DNA from 3 places in the Ruegeria sp. ABF4_144 genome. Region 3 is predicted to be linked to each of the others. Evidence: riboswitches for the same ligand, from Rfam matches in the RefSeq annotation. Region 3 holds a riboswitch; each other region holds the start of a gene.
The links. Region 3 has a riboswitch for thiamine pyrophosphate ahead of thiC (phosphomethylpyrimidine synthase ThiC). Riboswitches for the same ligand answer to the same signal wherever they lie in the genome.

Region 1: linked by a shared signal. The riboswitch ahead of thiB (thiamine ABC transporter substrate binding subunit) and the one ahead of thiC (phosphomethylpyrimidine synthase ThiC) in region 3 are both predicted to bind thiamine pyrophosphate.
Region 2: linked by a shared signal. The riboswitch ahead of thiD (bifunctional hydroxymethylpyrimidine kinase/phosphomethylpyrimidine kinase) and the one ahead of thiC (phosphomethylpyrimidine synthase ThiC) in region 3 are both predicted to bind thiamine pyrophosphate.

The regions. Positions count from the first base shown of each region.
Region 1 is NZ_JBSWWK010000003.1:377,576-382,648, reverse strand. Features, by position in the region: gene ACXAGD_RS22175 (proton-conducting transporter transmembrane domain-containing protein) at 1-68, shown strand, start outside; gene ACXAGD_RS22170 (YbcC family protein) at 83-2,485, shown strand; TPP riboswitch at 2,551-2,656, shown strand; gene thiB (thiamine ABC transporter substrate binding subunit) at 2,689-3,669, shown strand; gene ACXAGD_RS22160 (thiamine/thiamine pyrophosphate ABC transporter permease ThiP) at 3,645-5,073, shown strand, end outside.
Region 2 is NZ_JBSWWK010000001.1:3,398,038-3,403,110, reverse strand. Features, by position in the region: gene dnaK (molecular chaperone DnaK) at 1-1,821, shown strand, start outside; gene dnaJ (molecular chaperone DnaJ) at 1,896-3,047, shown strand; TPP riboswitch at 3,177-3,283, shown strand; gene thiD (bifunctional hydroxymethylpyrimidine kinase/phosphomethylpyrimidine kinase) at 3,328-4,131, shown strand; gene ACXAGD_RS16990 (FAD-dependent oxidoreductase) at 4,128-5,073, shown strand, end outside.
Region 3 is NZ_JBSWWK010000003.1:1,886-6,958, forward strand. Features, by position in the region: gene ACXAGD_RS20485 (ParB/RepB/Spo0J family partition protein) at 1-526, shown strand, start outside; gene ACXAGD_RS20490 (cytochrome-c peroxidase) at 998-2,044, shown strand; TPP riboswitch at 2,184-2,303, shown strand; gene thiC (phosphomethylpyrimidine synthase ThiC) at 2,412-4,211, shown strand; gene ACXAGD_RS20500 (MarR family winged helix-turn-helix transcriptional regulator) at 4,307-4,735, shown strand; gene fahA (fumarylacetoacetase) at 4,777-5,073, opposite strand, start outside.

The DNA.
Region 1 (5,073 bases), 380 kb from region 3:
ACGGCCTTTATGCCAACGCGATTTTCGACAAGTTTCTGGACGGTTGGTCCAGACGGACCGCAGCCTGAAAGGAACAGATCTGATGTTTGCAAAGCTTGAAGCGTACCCCGCACCGCTGCTGGAACTGGTAGCCGAAGCCAGATCTGCCGCCACTGCGATCCCGCCCTTGTTCCCGCTGTCCTCGAATGTCGCGGTGAATCCGTTTCTGGGCCAAAGCGATGAGCCGTTGGCCGTGACCTCGGCCCGGCTGGCGCGGGTTGCGGGCGCGCGGATCACGCCGGATCGGACACATTGGGCGGCAAAATTGGCCTCCGGTGAAATGACTGAGGCGGATATTCTGGACGCGCTGTCTGCGATTGCGGGCCCGTTCAATGCCCCAAGCCTTGAAGACGTTTTGGCGGCGCTGAATACAGAGGTCCCTGAATCGCGCGCCCTGCCCACTGTGGCCGAACTGGCGGCCGAAGTTTCGGGCACGGACTGGCCCGGCCTGATCGAGGATCGGATCGGCATCTGGGCCGCCAGCCATTTCGACCAAGGGCAGGCTTTGTGGCAACAGGCCCGGACCGGAGGGGCCTTCAGCGCCTGGCGGGAGTTTGCCTCTCGTGACCTGACGCCGGAAATTCACGGCCTGACCGGGTTTGGCGCTTTTGTTGCGGCCACCAACCGGTCGCATTGGCGCGCGATTGGCCGGTCATCCGAGCGGTTGGGCCTCAGCACTGAGGCCGCGCCCACCGCCTACCACCGCTGGCTGACAACCTTGGGCGGTTGGGCGCAATACGCGCGCTATCTGTTGTGGGAGGCCGAGTTGAAAGGCGAGCAGCACACCGCCGTGACCGAGCTGTTGGCCGTGCGCATGGTGTTTGATGAGGCGTTGTTCGACCTATACGAAGATCAGATCGCCGAACGCTGGGCCGAGGTTGTGGAGGCGCATGAGGCTCCGTTGACGCCAACCGCCGATTTCGTGATCGATGCTGTTCTGCAAGAGGCCGCCGAACGGGCACAGCAACGCGCGCTGGCCGAAAGGCTGCTGCCCGGCACCACGCGTCAGGCCGACGGTCGGGCGCAGGTGCAGGCGGCGTTCTGCATCGACGTTCGGTCGGAAGTGTTCCGCCGCGCGCTAGAGGCGCAGGATACCGGGATCGAGACGCTCGGCTTTGCTGGGTTCTTTGGCCTTGCCAGTTCGCACAAAGCAGCAGGATCTGACGTCACCGAGGTCCATGGCCCGGTGTTGTTGCAGCCGTCCGTGTGCTCTCATGCCAAGGAATCGGCGGGAAAGGACCTGACCCGGCGTTATACGGCGCGGGCCAAGCGGGCCTGGGGCCGGTTCAAGTTGGCGGCTGTGTCGTCCTTTGCCTTTGTTGAGGCGACCGGGCCTTTATATGCGGGCAAGTTGATGCGCGACGCGTTGGGAGTTGGCGGAAAGACCAAGGTTGATCCTGCGCCTCAACTGGACCCGAATATCGATCTGGAGGCGCGTATTGGTATGGCCAAGACGGTGCTGACCGCGATGTCTTTGACCGACAATTTCGCCAAGATCGTCCTGTTGGTTGGACATGGCGCTGACGTGACCAACAACCCCCATGAAAGCGCACTGCATTGTGGCGCCTGTGGAGGCCATGCGGGAGACGTGAACGCGCGGCTATTGGCCGGATTGTTGAACGATGCGCAAGTGCGCTCGGGGCTGGAAGGGCAGGGGATCGCCATTCCCGCAGATACTTTGTTCGTGGCAGCAATGCATTTGACCACAACCGACCGGGTCAGCCTGTATGAGCAAGATTTGCCGTCGGGACACCAGCCCAGCGATTTGGCGCAGGTCAAGAACTGGCTGGATGCAGCCGGACAGTTGGCCCGGGCTGAACGTGCTGCACGCTTGCCGCGGGCCAACAAAGCCGCCGATATTCAGCGGCGCGCACAGGACTGGGCCGAAACCCGCCCCGAATGGGGGCTGGCCGGGTGCCGCGCCTTTATCGCTGCGCCGCGTTACCGCACGGATGGGGCGGATCTGGCGGGGCAGGCCTTTTTGCACAATTACGATTGGCGCAAGGATGATGACTTTGGCGTGCTGGAACTGATCATGACCGCACCTGTTGTCGTCGTCAGTTGGATCAGTCTGCAGTATTATGGCTCGACCGTTGCGCCGCAACTGTTCGGCGGTGGCAACAAGCTACTGCACAATGTAGTTGGCGGTATTGGCGTGCTGGAGGGCAACAACGGCGCGCCCCGTCCGGGCCTGCCGTGGCAATCGATCCATGACGGCGATGGGTATCAGCACGATCCGTTACGCCTGTCGGTGGTGATTGAGGCCCCGCGCGCGGCGATGTCGGACATCCTTGATCGGCACCCGCAGGTGCGGGCGCTGTTCGACAATGGATGGCTGCACCTGATCGCCATGGACGATCAAGGCAAGTTGGCTTGGCGCTATACTGGTGACCTGAACTGGGCCCTGATCAACGCCGCGCCCGATCAGGCCATCGCAGCGGAATAAGCTGAAGCCGATCAACAGACAGCCTGCGAAACGGGTTGTCTTTTGGCCGGTTCCACCCTAGTCAGAGCCTCACCTCGGGGTGCGTGGCGTGGCCGCGCTGAGATGCCTTTGGCGAACCCGTTGAACCTGAACCGGCTAGAACCGGCGGAGGGAAAGGTGACGGTTTCATCCATCCTTGCCCTCTCGCCGCAATGGAGGATGACATGAAACATCTGATGATTGCTGCGGGACTTCTGAGTGCAACTACGGCCGTTGCGGCCGATACACCTCAGCTGACCGTGTACACCTATGACAGCTTTGTCTCGGACTGGGGCCCCGGCCCACAGGTGAAAGAGGCGTTTGAGGCAGTCTGTGGTTGTGAACTGAACCTCGTCGGCGTCGAAGATGGCGCGGCGCTGTTGTCGCGTATCCGGCTTGAGGGTGAGAACTCGGACGCCGACGTGGTGTTGGGTCTCGACACCAACCTGATCACCGCAGCCAAGGAAACCGGCCTGTTCGCGCCCAGCTCGGTCAGCGCCGAATACACGCTGCCGATCGAATGGACGGATGAGGTTTTCGCGCCTTACGACTGGGGCTACTTCGCCTTTGTTCATAATGCCGATGCTGCGGCGCCTGCGAACTTCCGCGAACTGGCCGAGGGTGACACCAAGATCATTATTCAGGACCCGCGCTCTTCGACACCCGGTCTGGGGCTGCTTTTGTGGGTGCAGGCGGCTTATGGCGATGAAGCGGCGGATATCTGGGCCGGTCTGGCCGACAATATCGTGACCGTGACCAAGGGCTGGTCCGAGGCGTATGGCCTGTTTCTGGAAGGTGAGGCCGATATGGTCCTCAGCTACACCACCTCGCCCGCCTACCACCTGATTGCCGAGGAAGATGCGAGCAAAGCGGCGGCTGCCTTTGACGAAGGCCACTATATGCAGGTTGAGGTTGCAGCGAAGCTGGCCGGGACCGATCAGCCGGAGCTGGCGGATCAGTTCCTTGAGTTTATGGTCTCAGACGCGTTCCAGCAGATCATTCCGACCACCAACTGGATGTATCCGGCGGTGACTCCGGCAGCCGGTCTGCCCGCAGGGTTCGACTCGCTGATTCAGCCGGAAAAATCCCTGCTGTATTCTCCGGATGAGGCTGCCAAAGTGCGGGATCAGGCGCTTGCAGAATGGCTGAGCGCGCTCAGCCAGTAAGCCCTTGGCCGGGCGTTGGCGCGGCGGCTTTGGTGGCCGCGCTGATATTGGGAACGCTTGCTGCTGTCGCCCTGCGGGCAGACGCGGCGGGCGGGTTTGGCCCGGCGGACTGGGCCGCCCTGCGGTTCACGCTGGTACAGGCGACTCTGTCTGCCCTGTTCAGCGCGGCGCTGGCGGTGCCGGTGGCGCGCGCATTGGCCCGGCGGCGGTTTCCGGGACGGCGCATCCTGATTGCATTGCTCGGGGCGCCCTTCATTCTGCCGGTCATCGTGGCGATCCTCGGGCTGTTGCAGGTCTTTGGGCGCGCGGGCTGGATTTCTGAGCTTCTAGACGTCTTTGGCCTGCCGCCAATCCGCATCTACGGGTTGCACGGGGTCGTGCTGGCGCATGTGTTCTTTAACCTGCCGCTGGCCACTCGGCTGATCCTACAGGCATGGCAAGAGGTTCCGGCCGAGCGGTTCCGTCTGGCCGCGCAGCTGGGCTGTGACGGTTGGGCCATGTTCCGATTGATTGAATGGCCGATGCTGCGGCGTATCCTGCCGGGTGTACTGGCGGTGATCTTCGCCATCTGTCTGACCAGCTTCGCCGTTGCCCTGACCTTGGGCGGAGGGCCACGGGCTACGACGATTGAGCTGGCGATCTATCAGTCCTTTACCTACGATTTTGACCTTGGCCGCGCGGCGTTGCTGTCCGCGTTGCAATTGGCCCTGACCGCTGCAGCTGCGCTGGCCGCGCTAAAGTTTTCGCGCGGGGACGGGTTTGGGGCAGGTCTGGACCGGGCCATCCGACGCTGGGACGGCGGAGCGCCGGTGTTTGATACGATTTGGATACTGGCGGCGGCGGGGTTTCTGTTGCTGCCTTTGGCGGCGGTGGTGATTTCTGGCGTTTCGGGACTGTTCGAGATGCCCTCACTGGTGTTCCGCGCCGCGTCGACCTCGGTTCTGGTGGCGGCAGTCAGCACGGCTGTCCTGTTGATGCTGGCCTTGCCCATGGCCATGGCCGTGGCGACCGGGCGGTATGGGATCGTCGAGCTCAGCGGTATTCTGGGGCTGGCGGCGTCGCCCCTGGTGATCGGTACCGGCCTCTTCATCCTAATCCGCCCTGTTGCCAATCCAACCGCACTGGCGCTGCCGGTCACGGCACTGGTGAATGCGGTCATGGCGCTGCCTTTCGCTCTTCGTATTCTGGTGCCTGCGGCTCGGGATGTGGTCACCCGACATGGGCGACTGGCACTGTCGCTGGATATGGGCAAAAAGACCTTCTTCACCCGAATTCTGCTGCCCCGAATGCGTCCACAGATCCGCTTTGCTGCCGGTCTTGCAGCCGCACTTTCGATGGGTGATCTCGGCGTGATCGCATTGTTCGCCGATCCGCAGATCGCGACCTTGCCGTTGCAGATTTACA
Region 2 (5,073 bases), on a different contig from region 3:
GAAGGGGCGCGGACCACGCCCTCGATCGTCGCATTCACCGAAGATGAGCGACTGGTCGGTCAGCCTGCAAAACGTCAGGCGGTCACCAACCCCGACAACACGATCTTTGGCGTCAAGCGTCTGATCGGTCGTCGTGTGGATGATGCAGAAGTCGAAAAAGATAAGAAAATGGTGCCGTACGCTATCGTTGATGGCGGCAATGGCGACGCGTGGGTTGAAGCCCGCGGTGAGAAATATTCTCCAAGCCAGATCTCGGCCTTCACTCTGGGCAAGATGAAGGAAACAGCCGAGAGCTATCTGGGCGAGGAAGTCACGCAGGCGGTTATCACCGTTCCTGCATACTTCAACGATGCTCAGCGTCAGGCCACCAAAGACGCCGGTAAAATCGCCGGTCTGGAAGTGCTGCGGATCATCAACGAACCGACAGCAGCTGCTCTGGCCTATGGTCTGGACAAGGAAGAAACCCAAACCATCGCGGTCTATGACCTTGGTGGCGGTACTTTCGACGTGACCATTCTGGAAATCGACGACGGCCTGTTCGAAGTTAAGTCGACCAACGGCGACACCTTCCTTGGTGGTGAAGACTTTGACATGCGCATCGTCAACTACCTGGCGGATGAGTTCAAAAAGGAACACGGTGTCGATCTGTCTGCCGACAAGATGGCCCTGCAGCGTCTGAAAGAAGCTGCTGAAAAAGCCAAGATCGAACTGTCCTCGACTTCGCAGACCGAAATCAACCAGCCATTCATCTCGATGGGTTCGAACGGTCAGCCGCTGCACATGGTTATGAAACTGACCCGTGCCAAGCTGGAATCGCTGGTTTCGGACCTGATCAAGAAGTCGATGAAGCCTTGCGCCGCTGCTCTGAAAGATGCCGGTCTGTCGGCCAGCGACGTGGACGAGGTTGTTCTGGTCGGTGGTATGACCCGGATGCCGAAAGTGATCGAAGAGGTCACCAAGTTCTTCGGTAAAGAGCCGCACAAAGGTGTGAACCCGGACGAAGTTGTTGCCATGGGCGCCGCCATTCAAGCCGGTGTTCTGCAGGGCGACGTCAAAGACGTGGTTCTGCTGGACGTGACTCCGCTGTCGCTGGGCATCGAAACGTTGGGTGGCGTCTTCACCCGCCTGATCGACCGCAACACCACGATTCCGACCAAAAAGTCTCAGGTCTTCTCGACCGCTGAAGACAACCAGAACGCCGTAACCATCCGCGTGTTCCAGGGTGAGCGTGAAATGGCTGCGGACAACAAGATCCTGGGTCAGTTCAACCTCGAAGATATCCCGCCGGCACCGCGCGGTATGCCTCAGATCGAGGTGACTTTTGACATCGACGCCAACGGCATTGTCTCGGTTTCGGCCAAGGACAAAGGCACCGGCAAAGAGCAGAAGATCACCATCCAAGCCTCGGGCGGTCTGTCGGATGACGATATCGAAAAGATGGTCAAGGACGCCGAAGAGAACGCGGAAGCCGACAAGGAACGCCGCGAGCTGGTCGACGCCAAGAACCAGGCGGAGAGCCTCATCCACTCGACCGAAAAGTCGATGGAAGAGCATGCCGACAAGGTTGACCCGACCACTATCGAAGCTATCGAGCTGGCGATTGCCGCGCTGAAGGACGAGCTGGAAACCGAGAATGCCGACAAGATCAAGTCGGGTATCCAGAACGTCACCGAAGCCGCGATGAAGCTGGGTGAGGCCATCTATAAGGCGCAAGCCGATGAGGCCGAGGATGAGCCCGCAGCGGCTGATGCTGCTCCGGCCGGTGATGACGACATCGTCGATGCCGAGTTCGAAGATCTGGACGACGACAAGCGTAACTAACGGGAAACCGGGCCAATTTGGGCCGGTCCGGTTGCCGGGCCGGCCCGATTACGTTGAGGCAGAAGGAAACACTGATGTCAAAACGCGACTACTACGATGTGCTCGGCGTGTCCAAGGGCGCATCGGCGGATGAAATCAAAAAAGGCTTTCGCACGAAGGCCAAGGAATTGCATCCCGACCGCAACAAGGACAACCCGGATGCCGAGGCGCAGTTCAAGGAAGCGAACGAAGCCTATGACGTGCTGCGTGATGCCGATAAAAAGGCTGCCTATGACCGATTTGGTCATGCCGCCTTTGAAAACGGCATGGGTGGCGGTGGCCGTCCGGGCGGAGGCTTTGGTCAGGGCGATTTCTCCAGCGCGTTCTCGGATGTGTTCGACGATCTATTTGGCGATTTCATGGGTGGTCAGCGCGGTGGTGCTGGTGGCGGTCGTCGTGCCGCGCGCGGGTCGGACCTGCGCTATAACCTGCGCGTAACGCTGGAAGAGGCGTTCTCGGGCCTGCAGAAAACCATCAGCGTACCGGCGGCCGTGGCTTGTTCGGCCTGTGATGGTTCGGGAGCTGAGGGCGGTGTGGAACCGACCACCTGTCCGACCTGCTCGGGCATGGGCAAGGTCCGCGCGCAGCAGGGTTTCTTCACCGTTGAACGGACCTGCCCGACGTGTTCGGGTCTGGGTCAGATTATCAAGAACCCCTGTAAGTCCTGCAACGGCGCAGGCCGCGTGGAGAAAGAACGCGCGTTGTCTGTGAATATCCCTGCCGGTGTCGAAACCGGCACCCGCATCCGTCTGGCGGGCGAGGGTGAGGCCGGGATGCGTGGTGGCCCTCCGGGCGATCTGTATATCTTTGTCGAAGTTTCCGATCACAAGCTGTTCGAACGCGACAGCGTGAACCTCTATTGCCGCGTACCTGTCAGCATGGCCAAGGCCGCACTAGGCGGGTCGATCGAAGTGCCGACCATCGATGGTGGTCGCGGCCGCGTGCAGATTCCTGCCGGTAGCCAGTCGGGCCGTCAAATGCGCCTGCGTGGCAAAGGTATGCCTGCGCTGCGCGGCGGCGGTGTTGGCGACATGTTCATCGAACTGGCCGTGGAAACGCCGGTCAACCTGACCAGTCGTCAGAAAGAACTGCTGAAAGAATTTGATGATCTGGGTGAAGATAACCATCCGGAATCAAAAAGCTTTTTCTCATCCGTCAAGTCCTTCTGGGATGGGATGAAAGGCTGAGTTTTCATCCGTTTAGCAAATCAAAGAGCCGGTCCAATGGGGCCGGCTTTTATGTTTCATAAGTCCAGATTGACTGAAGACTGCGCCAAAATTGGCCCTTGATTCCTCGGACGAGCCCTGAGATTGTCCGCGCAACCGTTGGGGTGCCCCAATCAAGGGGCTGAGAGGCGTGAATGCGCTAACCCATCGAACCTGATCCGGGCAATACCGGCGTAGGGAACGGTCTAACATGCACAGACGTTTTCCATGCTGCGTTGCCCATTGATGATGGAGCAACGATATGGCGCATATTGCCCTGACAATTGCGGGCTCGGACAGTGGCGGTGGGGCCGGAATTCAGGCAGACCTCAAAGCAATGTCTGCATTGGGCGTATACGGCGCCAGCGTCATCACGGCGGTCACGGCTCAGAATACCCGAGCTGTGACGGCAGTACATGGGATTCCGCTGGATGTGGTTTCCGCCCAGATCGACGCAGTTCTGACTGATCTGGATGTCGGCGCAATCAAGATTGGGATGCTTGCGACGCCAAGCATTATTCAGACAGTCGCAGAGGCCATTGACGGGTTTGGTGGCCCCGTGGTGCTGGACCCGGTTATGATTGCCAAATCCGGCGATACGCTACTGGCGCAGGAAGCGGTGCAGACTTTGCGCGATGTCCTTCTGCCGCGCGCCACCGTGCTGACGCCCAATCTGCCTGAGTCAGCTTGTTTGCTCGGCTGTTCCGAAGCCAACACACCGGATCAAATGATCGAGCAGGGGCTAGCCCTCTGCGGGTTCGGTGCGCAGGCTGTGCTGATGAAAGGGGGACATGGGCGCGGCGATATCTGCCATGACTTGTTGGTCAATGTATCGGGGCAAATCGCTGAGTACATGGCTCCTCGGCAAGAGACGCGGAACACACATGGCACAGGGTGCACCTTGTCGTCTTCGATTGCGGCGGGGTTGGCGCAGGGGCTTGGCCTGATCGACGCTGTCGCGCAGGCACATGACTATTTGCAGGGGGCCATCGCCCGAGCGGACGGTCTGATGATCGGGCAGGGGCATGGCCCGGTACATCATTTCCACCGGGTCTGGTCCGCGTGACGGTCTGGTCGGTCATAGGGTGCGGCGTTGCCGGTCTGGCGGTGGCCAGCGAACTTGTTTCGCGCGGTGCCAAGGTTCAGGTGTTCGACCCCGCTGGCCCACCGGGGCCCCATGGGTGTTCCTGGTGGGCGGGCGGTATGCTGGCCCCTTGGTGTGAGTATGAAAATGCCGAAGAGCCAGTATTGCGGTTGGGGCAGATTGCGTTGGACTGGTGGGCGGCGCGTACGTCGGTGGAAAGGCGGGGCACACTCGTCGTGGCCAACCCGCGTGACCTGCCCGATCTGCGTCGGTTTGCGCGGCGAACCGAAGGTTGCAGCGAAGTCGGTCAGTCCGAAATCGCCAATTTAGAGCCTGATTTGCACAGGTTTACCAAGGGTCTCCATTTCCGAAACGAAGCCCATCTGAACCCACGTCAGGCCTTGCGAGATCTCTATACACAATTGTTGGACCAAGGCGTTGAGTTTCACCGTAAGCTCGCTCCATCGCGGCTTGAAAACGCGATTGACTGTCGCGGGTTGCACGCCCGCGAGGTGCTGCACGATCTGCGCGGCGTGAAGGGCGAGATGTTGGTGATCCGCTGCCCAGACGTGACCCTGACCCGGCCCGTGCGGCTGCTGCATCCAAGGATGCCGCTTTACATCGTGCCGCGCGGTGATGGGATCTACATGCTGGGTGCTACGATGATCGAAAGTGAGGACAGCAGCCGCATCACCGCGCGTTCGATGCTGGAACTGCTCAGCGCCGCCTACGCGCTAAACCCCGCCTTTGGTGAGGCCGAAGTGCTGGAAATTGGGGTCGATCTGCGCCCGGCCTTTCCCGACAACTTGCCGCGTATTCGGCGATTGGGGCGCACAATCTATGCCAATGGCCTCTACCGCCACGGCTATCTGCTGGCCCCGGCACTGGCGCAGGGCGTGGCGGATCTGGCGCTGGACAACAAGC
Region 3 (5,073 bases):
TGCCGAAGACCCGGAAAATGACTGCGCTGATGTGGATAAGGCTGTCGCGATCCTGTTCAAATCCGCCAGCTATACCAAGCGCAGCTATATCCGGTCCTTCGCGAGTTTGCTGATGATGCTGGATAAGGTGCTAATGCACGCCAATGACATTCCGCGCAATCTGGGGGTCGAGCTGAAACGGAAACTCGACGCCAATCCGGGGTTGATCCGTCAGGTCAGCGCCGCGGTGATGAGCGAGCCTGATCGGGACGGGCCGCGCGAAGTGGCAATCCTGCGGACGTTTGTCGAAGCAGCGGAAAGCGCACCCAAGAAACCCGTGAGTGCTTCGGGCGGCAAGACGCGGCGTGCGAAAACCACGTTTCAAGTATCGGGGAGGGCAGGGGTCGCGAAATGCTCGGCCTCAAGCGGGCGGATCGAGCTGCGCTATGATCTAGACTTCACCCGAGTGGACCGCGCCAAGTTGGAGCAGGCCATTGCCACCCTGATCGACGACTTGCAGGAAGAGGATGATCTTACCCACGGGTAAGATTTTTCTGCCAGCCTTTGTGATTAGAAAACGTCGGGTCAAACGCCCGGCGTTTTTTTGTACCGTGCACCCCGGTCATTCGGCTGCCAGACTTTCAGTGACAGTGTCCAAGTAGATTTGAACATGAGCTAGCGGGCGGGCAGGGCGTCACGGGCTCAAAGGGTCAAAAGGGCTCTCGATCTGCTTCCGGCTGGACCGAACCGACTGCAGGGTTAAGCAGGGCAGGGGAGTGCTCGTAGCTATCATTGCAGTCGGGTATGGCGCTGGGTTTTCCTCTGCTGTTTAGGCGCGCAAATGCGATTTCGCACCGCTGGGTCCCGGGCAATGCCGGCCAAGCATGTAATCAGTCAGGTTCAGCCAAAGACAAAGGCGTTTCCAGTTGCGAATTAGAATTGATTTAAATCAAAGAAAATCTCGCTTAACGGGTGTTGATTGCCTCTGCGCGCGACGTTTAGCCAAGGACGAGCTATGATGAACGCAAAACACCTTGCAGTATCCACCCTGACCTTTTGTATCGCCAGCAGTGCATACGCCGATGACCTCAGGGATTTGGCATTGGAAATCTTCAAGCCCTTACCTTCCACCGTCCCTGCCGTGTCCGACAATCCGATTACCGCAGAGAAGATCGAACTCGGCAAGGCGCTGTTTTTTGATCCCCGTATGTCGGCGTCAGGTGTGTTCTCCTGTAATTCCTGCCATAACCTTGCGACCGGTGGGGACGACAACCTGGAAACCTCGATCGGGCATGGCTGGCAGCGGGGTCCGCGCAACGCCCCGACGGCATTGAATTCGGTTTTCAACGAAGCTCAGTTCTGGGATGGTCGCGCGGCTGATCTGGCCGAGCAGGCGAAAGGCCCGGTTCAGGCTGGTGTTGAAATGGCGAACACCCCTGAAAACGTGATCGCCACTTTGAATTCGATGCCGCAATACGTTGATTGGTTCGAGGGTGCCTTTGAAGGAGAAGAAGAACCCGTCACCTTCGACAACTTTGCAAAGGCGATCGAAGCCTTTGAGGCAACCTTGTTGACCCCGTCACCCTTCGACGCCTGGCTGAATGGCGATGACAACGCGATGTCCGACGTCCAATTGGCGGGATTGGTGCAGTTTATCGATCTGGGATGTTCGTCGTGCCATTCGGGGATCAATCTGGGTGGCAGCGGGTATTATCCGTTTGGCCTGATCGAAAAGCCCGGTGCCGATATCCTGCCACCCGATGACAAGGGGCGCTTTGCGGTCACCGAAACAGTTGATGACGAATATGTTTTCCGCGCTGCGCCGCTGCGCAATATCGCGGTAACGGCGCCATATTTCCACTCGGGCAAGGTCTGGGATCTGAAGGTCGCAGTTCAGATAATGGCCGAGTCGCAATTGGGTGAAGAAATCAGTTCGCAAGATACGGATCAGATCGCGGCCTTCCTTGAAAGCCTGACGGGTGTTTTGCCTGAAGTCACCTATCCGGTTCTGCCCGCCGAAACCGCAAAAACACCCCGCCCATCCGGAGAAATCGTTCCGCAATAGGCCCGTTCGGGAGGGCGTGAAAATACCCTCCCGATTTTTCTTTGACCCCCTCACCGAAACGCTGATCCCAAATTGCAAACTGGGACGGTAGGGGAGGGGGCACATATGCGTTGTGACTTTGCGCGATTTGCGGTACGCCTTCCTCACGCAGGGGAGTCCCACCCAGGGGACTGAGAGGCTGACAGGGCATTGCCCGGCGACGCGACCCTTTGAACCTGACCCAGTTGATACTGGCGTAGGAAGCTAGGGCGCGCAGGCCGCAAAATTGGCATGCGTTCTCCGAACAGGGGGTCGTAGGCCCTCTCGTTTCCCCAAGCCAAAACTCATCTGGTGTCTTTTTGAGTTGAACCGCTTGAGGAGCACCAACATGAATATCCCCAATCCCAAGATCACCACGGGTGAACTGCCTGCATCGCGCAAGATCTATGTGAACGGCACGCTGCACTCGGATGTCCGCGTGCCAATGCGTGAGATTTCGGTCCATCCGACGGCGGGTGAGCCGCCGCTGCCGGTTTATGACAGTTCCGGCCCCTATACCGACCCCAACGTAATCACCGATATCCGTCAGGGGCTTGCCCCCCTGCGCCGGGTATGGATCGACGCGCGCGGCGATGTCGAGGAATACGATGGGCGGGCGGTCAAACCCGAGGATAACGGCTTTGTCGAAGGGGACCGGTTGACGCCCGAGTTTCCGGTGCGCCCGCGCCCGTTGCGCGCCAAGGAGGGCAAGGCGGTGACGCAGTTGGCCTATGCCCGTGCCGGGATCGTTACGCCGGAAATGGAATTCATCGCCATCCGCGAAAACCAACTGCGCGAGGCCGTGGCCGAGTCGCGTGAAGGCAATGATTGGGGCGCGAATATCCCAGACTACGTGACCCCGGAATTCGTGAGGGATGAGGTTGCGGCAGGGCGCGCCATCATCCCCGCCAATATCAACCATCCGGAAAGCGAACCGATGATCATCGGGCGCAACTTTCTGGTCAAAATCAACGCCAATATGGGCACCTCGGCGGTGACCTCCAGCATGGAAGAAGAGGTCGACAAGATGGTCTGGTCGATCCGCTGGGGCGCGGACACTGTGATGGACCTGTCCACTGGTCGCAACATTCACAACACCCGCGAATGGATCATCCGCAACAGCCCGGTTCCGATCGGCACGGTACCGCTGTATCAGGCCCTGGAGAAGGTGAACGGCATCGCCGAAGATCTGACTTGGGAAGTATTCCGCGACACGCTGATCGAACAGGCCGAGCAGGGCGTGGATTATTTCACCATTCACGCCGGTGTGCGTCTGCACATGGTGCCAATGACGGTGAACCGAGTGACCGGCATCGTGTCACGCGGCGGCTCGATCATGGCCAAGTGGTGCTTGCATCACCACAAGGAGAGCTTCCTGTATGAGCATTTTGACGAAATCTGCGATATCTGCCGCGCCTATGACGTGTCGTTCAGCCTTGGCGATGGGCTGCGCCCCGGCTCAATCGCCGACGCCAATGATGAGGCGCAGTTTGCCGAGCTGGAAACCTTGGGTGAGCTGACCAAGATTGCCTGGGCCAAGGATTGTCAGGTGATGATCGAAGGGCCGGGCCATGTGGCCATGCACAAGATCAAGGAAAACATGGACAAGCAGTTGGAGTGCTGCCACGAAGCGCCCTTCTATACGCTTGGCCCCCTGACCACCGATATCGCGCCGGGGTATGACCATATCACAAGCGGCATCGGGGCTGCGATGATCGGTTGGTTCGGTTGCGCGATGCTGTGCTATGTGACACCAAAAGAGCATCTGGGCCTGCCCGACCGCGACGATGTGAAAACCGGTGTGATCACGTACAAGATCGCCGCTCATGCCGCCGATCTGGCCAAGGGTTTGCCAGGCGCGCAGCGCCGAGACGATGCGCTGTCACGTGCGCGGTTCGAGTTCCGTTGGGAGGATCAGTTCAACCTATCGCTGGATCCGGAAACAGCGCGCGAATTCCACGACCAAACCCTGCCGAAGCAGGCGCATAAAGTGGCACATTTTTGTTCGATGTGCGGTCCGAAATTCTGTTCCATGCGGATCAGTCATGACATCCGCGCCGAAGCCCAGAAAGAAGGGATGGAGGCCATGGCCGCCAAGTTCCGGGAAGGCGGCGATCTGTACCTGCCGGTCGAGCCCAAGAAGGACTAAAAAAGCATCACTGGATCCGGTTTCCGGGTCCAGTAACGCCTAACGCAAGCAATATCGTTGCAGATGCAACGATATTGGCATAGTCTGACCAAAGTATGCAGCTAGATTCCTTCTTTCCCTACCGATTGGCCGTCGCGTCTGAAGCATTCTCACGGAATCTGACAGACGTTTACGAACGTGAACTGGGTCTGTCGCGCGAGGAATGGCGTTTACTGTTTCTGCTGGCAAATGCGGAAAGTGTTACCTCGCTCGATCTGGCGCGCCGAACAACCCTGGACAAAGTCCAGGTCAGCCGTGCCGCAAAACGGCTTGACGAGAAGGGGCTGATCGAGCGTGAGATTTCGGACACGGACCGCAGAATTAGGGTCTATCGCTGCACCCCGGAAGGGCGCCGCCAGTTTCAGCATCTGGAACCCAAGGTGCGCGAACGAGCCAACAGTATGCTTGATGCGCTGTCACCCGAGGATCGCGAGGCGCTGGAACGGGGCATAACGGCGCTTATGAAGGTGGCCAAAACCGACTGAAAGTTAGGACAGAGGCCAAAGCGACCTCTGCCCGATCTTTGTTACTGAGGATCGTTGGCCGCAAGCAGCGTGCCGGTGCAGGCGCCAAACCCGACACGATAGCCGTTGCCATGCGCGGCCCCGCGCAGGGTCAGCGTATCGCCGTCCTCCAAGAAGCTACGCTCTTCGCCGCTGTCCAGCGTGAGAGGTTCTTTCCCGCCCCAGCTGAGCTCTAGCAGGCTGCCGCGGTTTTCCTTTTCCGGACCGGAAATCGTACCAGACCCGAGCAGATCACCCACGCGCATCGGGCAGCCGCTGGTCGTGTGATGAGCCAGCTGCTGGGGCGCTGAGTAATACAT